2 regions of the Cerasibacillus sp. genome follow, and region 1 is predicted to be linked to the other one. Evidence: a T-box and tRNA genes for the amino acid it is inferred to sense, from the RefSeq annotation. Region 1 holds a T-box; the other holds one or more tRNA genes.
The links. A T-box is a leader RNA that pairs with one kind of tRNA and senses whether it is charged. The one in region 1 lies ahead of VIG73_RS07815 (valine--tRNA ligase), so its partner is inferred to be a tRNA-Val.

Region 1 (4,893 bases):
CATTCAGTCGTGTTAAAATCCATTTATCTGCAAGAGATAAATCGCCAGTTAAATCAATATCGTCATACGTAAAGCCTTCCATATTCATTAAGGCAAATCGAGAAGCATTCCAAACTTTATTAGCGAAGTTCCATGTTGATTCAACCTTTTCCCAATAGAAACGTAAATCCTGCCCAGGTGTAGAACCAGTTAATAAGAAATAACGTAATGAATCGGCACCATATTGATCGATGACATCCATTGGGTCAACACCATTACCTAATGATTTACTCATCTTTCTTCCTTCTGAATCACGAATTAATCCGTGAATGAGCACATCTTTAAACGGACGTTTCCCGGTAAATTCTTTTGACTGGAAAATCATCCGCGCAACCCAGAAGAAAATAATATCATATCCGGTTACAAGGACATCGGTTGGGAAATAACGTTTATAATCTTCAGCTGATTCATCTGGCCAACCCATTGTAGAAAATGGCCATAACGCTGAAGAGAACCATGTATCTAGTACATCTTCATCCTGTTTCCAGTTTTCAATATCTTCAGGAGCCTCTTTACCAACATAAACTTCCCCTGTTTCCTTATGATACCAAGCTGGAATACGGTGTCCCCACCATAATTGGCGAGAGATACACCAGTCACGGATATTTTCCATCCAGTGCATATATGTCCGTTCGAAACGATCAGGAACGAAATTAACTTTTTCTTCCCCTTCTTGCATGTTGATTGCCGTTTCCGCTAATGGTTGCATTTTAACAAACCATTGTGTTGACAAATACGGTTCTACAACTGCCCCACTACGCTCTGAATGACCGACTTGATGGGTATGTTCTTCAATTTCAAAGAGAACACCTATATCTTGTAAGTCTTTCACAATTTGTTTACGACATTCGAAACGGTCCATTCCTTCATATTTGCCTGCGTTTTTATTCATTGTCCCGTCTTCATTCATAACGAGAACACGTTCTAACTGATGACGATTTCCAATCTCAAAGTCATTTGGATCATGTGCCGGTGTAATTTTAACTGCACCTGAACCAAATTCCATATCGACATAATCATCGGCTACAATTTTAATCTCACGACCGACAAGCGGTAAAATAACTGTCTTACCAATTAAATGTTGATAACGTTCATCATCCGGATGTACAGCGACTGCTGTATCACCTAACATCGTTTCCGGGCGTGTTGTAGCTATTTCAATCGTTTCGTCACTATCTTTTATTGGATAGCGCATATGATAGAAATGACCTTGAACTTCTTCGTAAATCACTTCAATATCAGATAATGCTGTTTTTGTCTGAGGGTCCCAGTTAATAATATATTCTCCGCGGTAAATGAACCCTTTTTCATACAAGCGAACGAATACTTCTTGAACGGCATCTGACAATCCTTCATCCATTGTAAAACGTTCTCGCGAATAATCTAAACCAAGTCCCAATTTAGCCCATTGTTTTCGAATAAAAGATGCGTACTCTTCTTTCCAATCCCATACTTTCTCTAAAAATTTCTCACGTCCTAGATCATAACGTGATACGCCTTCTTCACGTAATTTCTCTTCTACTTTTGCCTGTGTTGCAATACCAGCATGGTCCATTCCTGGAAGCCACAGGACATCATAGCCTTGCATGCGTTTCATGCGAGCAACGGTATCTTGCATCGTTGTATCCCAGGCATGCCCAAGATGTAATTTTCCCGTCACGTTTGGTGGGGGAATAACGATTGAGAAAGGTTCTTTTTCAGGATCTGATTTCGCTTCGAAATATTTCCCATCTACCCAGAATTGATAGCGGTTTTTTTCAACCTCTTGTGGATTATATTTCGTAGGCAGTGGTTGTTCTGACATGTTTAAAACCTCCTTAAAATATAAAAAAAGCTTTTTCATCCATAAAGGACGAAAAGCCTATTTTCGCGGTACCACCTTTGTTTATGGGCATATGATCCCCATACACTTAATCGAATTAACGGTCATAAACCGGCTTCTTCTACTTTTTTCAAAGAAGCTGCATCTGAGGCGACTTCCAAATCATATTACCTAGGAAACTTTCAGCCCTTATTTCCCTCTCTGTTAGGTTTATGTGTTTGTACTCTTCCTCTTCATCGCATTTCATATTATTATAGTTAGTTTAACCAATCTTTAATCAAAATGCAACATTAGAATGTTATTTATTACATGTTAATGCATATTCTATTTCACAAGATAAAGCCTGGTAATCATATAATATTACACAATCCCGATAATGTTCTTTCAAGAATTGAGGTGTCATATAGAATGTCACGTTATTATCGCTATCGACTTCCACCTTGGGCGCGTAAATGGATCATCATTATTGAACGATGTACATTACCTTTATTAATCTTTCAATTAATCCGCACATTACTTTTCCCAACAACATTAGACGTGATTATTTTAGCCATCTTTGTTTTATTATTTGTCGCTTTTTATCAAGAATGGATTTAAGAAAATACCCCTTGGCATGATGACAAGGGGTGAGTGTTTATTTATTTTTCCTTATCGGTATATAAAGTAATTGTCCTTCAGAAACCGCATCATCGTCAAGATGGTTTTTCTTTAAAATATGAAGTGATGTTGTTTTATATCGTTCGGCTATCGATTCTAATGTATCTTCTTTTTGTACGATACAAAGACGCATTTGTGTAAAGGATTCTTCTTCATTTTGAATCATGTCGGATAGAAAATGGAGCTGCGGCTTTTCTTCAGATTCAGATAGCTCTTCACGGTCCGTGGCTTCTGATTCATCCATTACTTCTGCCCCTTCACCTTGTGACTCAGTCATCACAGTCTCTGCTTCTGCTGTTATCGCTGATTCTTCTGTAGAGCTTTTTTCAGCTATCTTATCTTTAGCAAAAAATTCCTCTAAAGATTGGGTTTTCTTCTTAAACAACAGTCGATCATCTTCGTCCACCTTCTCATCATCTAGTTTTTCCTCAGTCGTTTCTTCGATTATTTCACTCCCTTCCTCTTCACGTAATGCAGGTAAAGTTGGGAAGTGATTCATTACGACGTCTTGGTCATCTTCTAGTTCTTCAACCTTTGCTGTTTGTTTAGACTGATCACGAGATTGATTTAATGCGACATCATTTTTTTGTGTCTTGCGTTTATCATCATCGTTATTTATGACTTCAAATGAAAAAACATCTTCAGCATTCATCTCGTTAAATCCGTCAACTTCATTGTTATCCCCGTTTATTCGCTCACTTGTTGTGGCCTCACTTATTGTCGCCTCTCCTTGAATGCCCTGTATTTGAACCGTCGCATCAATGATTAACTTATCAGCACTTGGTAATTCATAATCAAAAGAAGCAATATGAACCGCAACTTCATTCATGTCCTTCACTCGGTAACTTGGAACAGAGATTTCCACTGGAAAACGATGTGTAAATTCGGCAATACCTTCACCTAAATCAATTGTGTTTTCGATATAACGTTTAAAATCAAAATCATTAACCGCAGAGAGAGAGTCAGTCAATTGATTCAATGGTTCCTGAATATATTCACCCGATAAGATGATGACACCACGAATTGAATAATAATCATTAAATGCTTGGATTGAAATATCCGGTTCAAGTGAAATATGTCTTATTTCAGAAATACCAAGACTGTCTTCCATAAATAGTGATTCTTTTAAGTCAAAGCTATAAACAAAGGAATCATTATTCAAATGTTTCACCCCTTTTTATTTACATGCGTCATCCGCACATTTATATCATCATTATCTATATGTATGAATATAAGAAAAAATGATAAAAAAGGTGGGGACATAACTAGCATCAAATAATGAATGAGAGGATTGGTGCATCATATTTTGTTAACTGGAAAGAGAGATAGTACTTGGAAAGATTTTTTGTGGTTTGTTATTAAAAAATAAATAATCCTAGCAATCACTAAAAAATAATAATCCACTCCTTTTTCTTAGGGGAGATTTCTTTTTATAAATGTTATAATTACACTTCAAAGCACAGATTTGTAACTTTGAATCCATCCAATGCAATATTATTTCTACTAATTCCACTGACTTGTGCTCCAATGTGAGCTAATTTGAAATAATATCACTGACTTACATGTCACTGTGCACTCCAATGCGAGCTAACTTCAACTAATATCACTGACTTACATAACATTGTGCACTCCCATGCGAGCTAACTTCAACTAACATCACTGACTTACAGGCCATTGAGCACTCCCATGCGATCTGATAGTAAAAAGACACGATATAAACGTACAAATCCTCAGCACATTGCTGAGATTTTCCCAAAATCAATTAATTAGAGAACGACTAAACGGCTTTAGCTCACTTGAATACAGAGCTAAAGCCGTTTAAGTCAATTTATATTATTCCCTCTATCTAAAGGAGACAGTTCAGTTCACTTAATTTATTTATTAATTTGAGCGAATGCACGATCAATTGCTTGAACAGTCTTTTCAATATCTTCATCTGTATGTGCTGTTGATAAAAACAGTCCTTCAAATTGAGATGGTGGTAAAAAGATGCCTTCCTCAGCCATCGCCCGATAATATTGTGAGAAGTAATCGAGATTAGATTTTTGGGCTGTTTCATAGTTAATGACTGGTTCTTCTGAAAAGAAGATTCCAAACATTGATCCGACCCGATTAACTTGAATTGGGATATCATATTTTTCAGATGCTGCTCTAAATCCTTCTTCAAGTCGATCGATTTTCTTACTAATGACATCATAGTCCGTCTCATTTAACGCACTTAATGTTTCATAACCAGCAGCCATTGCAAGTGGATTCCCTGACAATGTCCCTGCTTGATAAATAGGACCTGCTGGAGCGATTTGTTCCATAATTTTGCGTTTACCTCCAAACGCACCGACTGGTAAACCACCACCGATAACCTTACCTAAACAAGT
Region 2 (4,893 bases), on a different contig from region 1:
CTCGCAACAACTGAAGTACACTTGTTATCTCTTGACCATTAAAACCATTCCCAATCAATACACCTACTCTTTGTGTGTACGCGTAATGAGGTGTATTCATTTGACTAAGCGAAGGGTATTTTGTAGATACTGATACTTGAGATCCTCTTGGACGATCTACACCGATATTGTCCGCAACAATCCATGCCATTTCCTTATCCACTTTGACTAGCATATCAACAACTTGTTGACGAACAGACCTTCTTTTTACACTCCCAACCTGATAGCTAAGTGCTTTTATAGTGTGTTGCTTTTCAATAGGTGTCAAGCTATTCCAAAATATCCTCGGTTGTGTAAAGAAGTCGTTAAATGACTTACTCCTGCCTCTTATGACATGCCCTTCGACTTTTTTAGGATAATGAACATAGCCGCCTTCTTCTGGAGGCGTTGTATATGGGGTGTTATCTGCTATTGAATTTTTATGATAATTAACCTGGTCAACATCGATTCGATACCGCATATACCCTTTTCGCTGATTATTATGGAACGGGCAAAGTGGTCGATTAATTGGTAAATCTTGAAAGTTAGCGCTGCCAAGTCGATGGTATTGTGCACTTTGATAAGTAATTAATCTTCCTTGTAGGACAGGATCATTAGAAAAATCAATTCCCGGTACGACATTTGCAGGGTTAAATGCGACTTGTTCTAATTCCGCAAATTCATTATCAACATTTTTATTTAAAGTCATCTTACCGATTATGTGAACAGGAACAAGTTCTTCTGGCCAAAACTTTGCCGGATCGAGAACATCAAAGTCGAATTTGAATTCATCCTCCATCGCAATCAACTGAACACCTAATTCATATTCAGGATAAGCCCCTCTATCAATCGCCTCTCTTAGATCTCTTCGATGATAATCAGGGTCTATTCCCCCTATTTTCTGTGCCTCATCTTGAAGCAGGGAGTGTACGCCGAGAACAGGCTTCCAAACAAATCTAACAAAAGTAGCTACACCTTCGTCATTAACAAATAAATACGTATTAATCGACCATGATTCCATCATTCGGTAATTTTTTACAATACCTCTATCGGACATAATCCACAACACCATATGAAGTGCTTCTTGATTATTTGCGACATAATCCCAGAAATTATCATGGGCTCCTGAAGCTGTCGGCATACCACTCCGCGGCTCTGGCTGATATGCATGCATTACATCGGGAAATTTCATTGGATCTTGATTAATTAAGACCGGCATTGAAATCGTTGTCAAATCGTAATTACCTTCTTCTGTATAAAACTTAACTCCCTTGCAACGTAAATCTCTCGCTGTATCTTTAGAACCTCTATCACCTTGAACGGTAGAAAATCGAACAAACACAGACGTCTTTTTGCCAGCTTCTTGCAAAAATCCAGCTTTTGTAAATTGTTTCATCGACTGATAACATTCAAATTCTCCATGTGCTCCATAACCTCGCGCATGAACCACTCGTGACGGTATTCTTTCACGTACAAAGTGTGTCATTTTTTCAAAATAATGCCAATCCTCATGTAATGACGGCCCGCGTTCACCAGCTTTTAATGTTTCTTGGTCATTTGATATTTTTCTCGATTGATTCGTTGTCATTGGCTTCCCTGTATTTCTTACACGAAACTCTTCCAACTGTTCATTTTTACTATTCATGGGTTTCTGATTTCTTGAAGCTGACTTATCATTATCCATATAAACACCCACCCATTAAAAATATTTCAATCCACTTAAATACTTATGCTTCGTTTGTATATAATAGAACACTACTCCATCTTTATTTTTTATTTTGGCTATACAAAAAAATGTAATATTAATTTGGATTTTCTATGTAAAAGAGAAGTCGCTTGGATGATAGAATTTGTGGTTTTTCCCTGAAGGAATCTTACGACGTATTCATCAGATATTATTCATTTTCTTTTTTTTTCAAAAAACCCTTGACTTTTATTACCATCGTCAATATAATAGTAAATGTTGACGCAATAAATGATTCCGTAGCTCAGCTGGGAGAGCGCTACCTTGACAGGGTAGAGGTCGTTGGTTCGAGCCCAATCGGAATCACTAATAAAGCGCTTGTTCCTGTAAAGGTTCAAGCGCTTTTGTTTTGCTAACTTATATAAAAATATCTAATATTAGTTTTATATTAATTATTTTCCTAGCTCGTCGAAATTCTATAATAGTCTCCGGAGTTCTTTAATCTGTATTTATAATCAATATTATAGAAGTGCGGTATGAAAGAATTTCATTATAAATACATTATTCACCAAATGCGTGATTTGTTTTATCAATAATTTTCCCATTTTTAGCGTTAATTTGATATAAAATTTTTGGAAAACTTTTATCACTATTTGGTTCACGTGAACTAATAATAACGACCCAAGAATCATAGAGCTTTATAGAACCACGATAACTCATTTTTGTTCTTTCTATGCTATAAATTTCAAAATTACTATTATTAGGTTTAAAAGAAGGAGCGTCATTTAAAGCAATTTCCTGGGCCCTCTCTTTATCTATTTGTTCATTTGCTGTGGTTCCATTTTCATTGTTAGTATGTTTCGAACAACTAACCGCCAATATTATGATGAAAACGAGTATAACAACAATAAAGTTTTTCCTTTGTACCAAATCTGCTCCCCCTATTAGTTAAGAACGTTTTCTAATATCTTCCTATTTATTTCATCTTTGGGGTTCCAGGAACTTTGGAAATTATATTATGGATATGACTGAATGTTCCACCTGACGCGGTGTGAGATCCTCTTAATTCGTTACCCCAATAAATATCCTTACTCTATAATGTCTTGTCTTTTTATTGATTAGTTATATTAATATAACATAAATAAAATGAATATTTCGTCTTATTTGGTCGACATAATAAATATTTCTAAAAAATACGATAATAGAAACATAGAGGAACCTCAATTCCCCTGCTTCACTTAATATCGCCTTATGGACTGAGGAATGACTCACGACACGCCTTAATGCTGGACCCGACATTTTTTCATCACTCCGATTCAAAAAATTATTATTATCCAATATGCCCCGAAATTTATATAAAATAACTATCAAAGCTGTATAAAAACATTTCAGAGTGGTGTTAATTTATCAATAATTTACACATTTATGTTATTTGTATTATCCATATAGTAAGATAGGGTATGGGCAAAAGTGTTTTATCAAAGAAAAATCTGAACGAGGTGCATATTCACACTTCAGAAATATTCTTCGTTAAAAAAGTAGATTGTTCGTCTTTGGGTTAAACATATTATTTTTTGTCCAAACCTCGTTCGATATGGATATGATTCAAATAACTTCTTATTGGAGGATAAAAATATGTTCATAGTAAATGTTGAGGGCGCGATTGTTAAAAATGATCAATGGCTAATTATTGAACGAAGTAAAAAAGAGGAGCATGCGGCAGGTTTACTCTCTCTCGTAGGTGGTAAAGTGGAACAAGAAGGTAACACGACCGATATTTTAGAAAGAACTGTAAAGCGTGAGATTTTTGAAGAAGTCGGAATAAAAGTAAAAGATACCATTAAGTACATTCATAATACTTCTTTTGTAACAGATTCTGGTGAAGACGTTATTAATATTGTATTTCTTTGCGAATATAAATCTGGTCAAGCAAGCGCTAAAAGTAAAGATGAAGTCGAATCGGTCCATTGGATGACTTCTCAACAAATAGAAAATCATCCTTATGCCCCATCATACTTAAAAGAAAGCATCTTACTAGCTAATAAAATCATCACTACAATGAATAATTGTTAAGGAGTTCAGATGACTAAAAACATATATATTATTAGACATTGTGAAGCAACTGGACAATCTCCTGATTCACCATTAACGGAAAAAGGATTTATTCAAGCAAACGAACTGTCTGATTTTCTATCTGATCTAAAGACCGATAAAATTATTTCTAGTCCTTTCTTACGAGCGATTCAAACAATAGAGCCATTTGCAAAGAAGAAAGATATAGAGATTGAACAAGATAGCCGCCTATCCGAACGCGTCCTTAGTTCCGTCTTTTTTCCAGATTGGATGGATAAACTAGAAGCGACATTCCTAGATTGGGATTTGAAATATGAAGGTGGAGAATCCAGTAACGAAGCTATGAATCGGATTGTAGAGGTCGTAAATGATGTCGTGGCAAGTCATGCTGAAAATACGATGATCGTCGCACATGGCGGGATAATATCTATATTATTAAATCACTATGATAAGAATTATGGCTTTGAAGAATGGAAGCGTTTAAGCAACCCAGATGTGTATCTTTTGGAATTTCTTCAAAATAGTCGTCATATTAAACGTTTATGGCAAGATTAATCGGGCTGACCTTCGATAACTTACGAAGGTCTTTTTTTGTGTCATCAATTTATAATACCTTTTCCATGCCATCCTTATTTAACCAATCATACCTTTCCGTAATTTACAAACAATAATTATAGTGTATGAATAAGGAGTGACACTTTTTATGAAGTATTTTTTACCAATCTTTAGTTTTGTCATATTTCTTATAACTGGGTGTTCTCCAGAAAAAAGTGAATTCGGTGAAGAAACAGTTGAAAATATGGCCATGAGCGATAAAGTTCAAGTCTTGTTTTCAGAAGGGAGAAAACAAGTTGTCCTGCAATCCGAAGAAGCCAAACAACAAATCCTGCAAAATAACCTTATTGAACAAGAGTCCATTTTAAATGACCCTACTTTACGTGAGGAATACTTAAATATAATGATGTCAGCTAATGACATGATTGCCCAAGACGAGAAAGGCATGGAAAAATTAAAACAACAAATGATTACTGTTATGGATGATATCCAGCAAGATAAAAAACAAAATATTAAGTTAGTTGAAGGTTCCCTTGCTTCACGAAAAAGAGCAATTGAGGCAG

Region 2: it encodes a tRNA-Val, which carries the amino acid that the T-box ahead of VIG73_RS07815 (valine--tRNA ligase) is inferred to sense. The anticodon was not compared.

What each region holds. Positions count from the first base shown of each region.
Region 1 is NZ_DATBTY010000040.1:101,890-106,782, reverse strand. It holds gene VIG73_RS07815 (valine--tRNA ligase) at 1-1,843, opposite strand, end outside; T-box leader at 1,885-2,107, opposite strand; gene VIG73_RS07810 (hypothetical protein) at 2,270-2,458, shown strand; gene spoVID (stage VI sporulation protein D) at 2,496-3,680, opposite strand; gene hemL (glutamate-1-semialdehyde 2,1-aminomutase) at 4,393-4,893, opposite strand, start outside.
Region 2 is NZ_DATBTY010000068.1:51,837-56,729, reverse strand. It holds gene VIG73_RS11835 (catalase) at 1-1,702, opposite strand, end outside; tRNA gene VIG73_RS11830 (tRNA-Val) at 1,996-2,068, shown strand; gene VIG73_RS11825 (hypothetical protein) at 2,264-2,632, opposite strand; gene VIG73_RS11820 (NUDIX hydrolase) at 3,338-3,775, shown strand; gene VIG73_RS11815 (histidine phosphatase family protein) at 3,785-4,330, shown strand; gene VIG73_RS11810 (hypothetical protein) at 4,479-4,893, shown strand, end outside.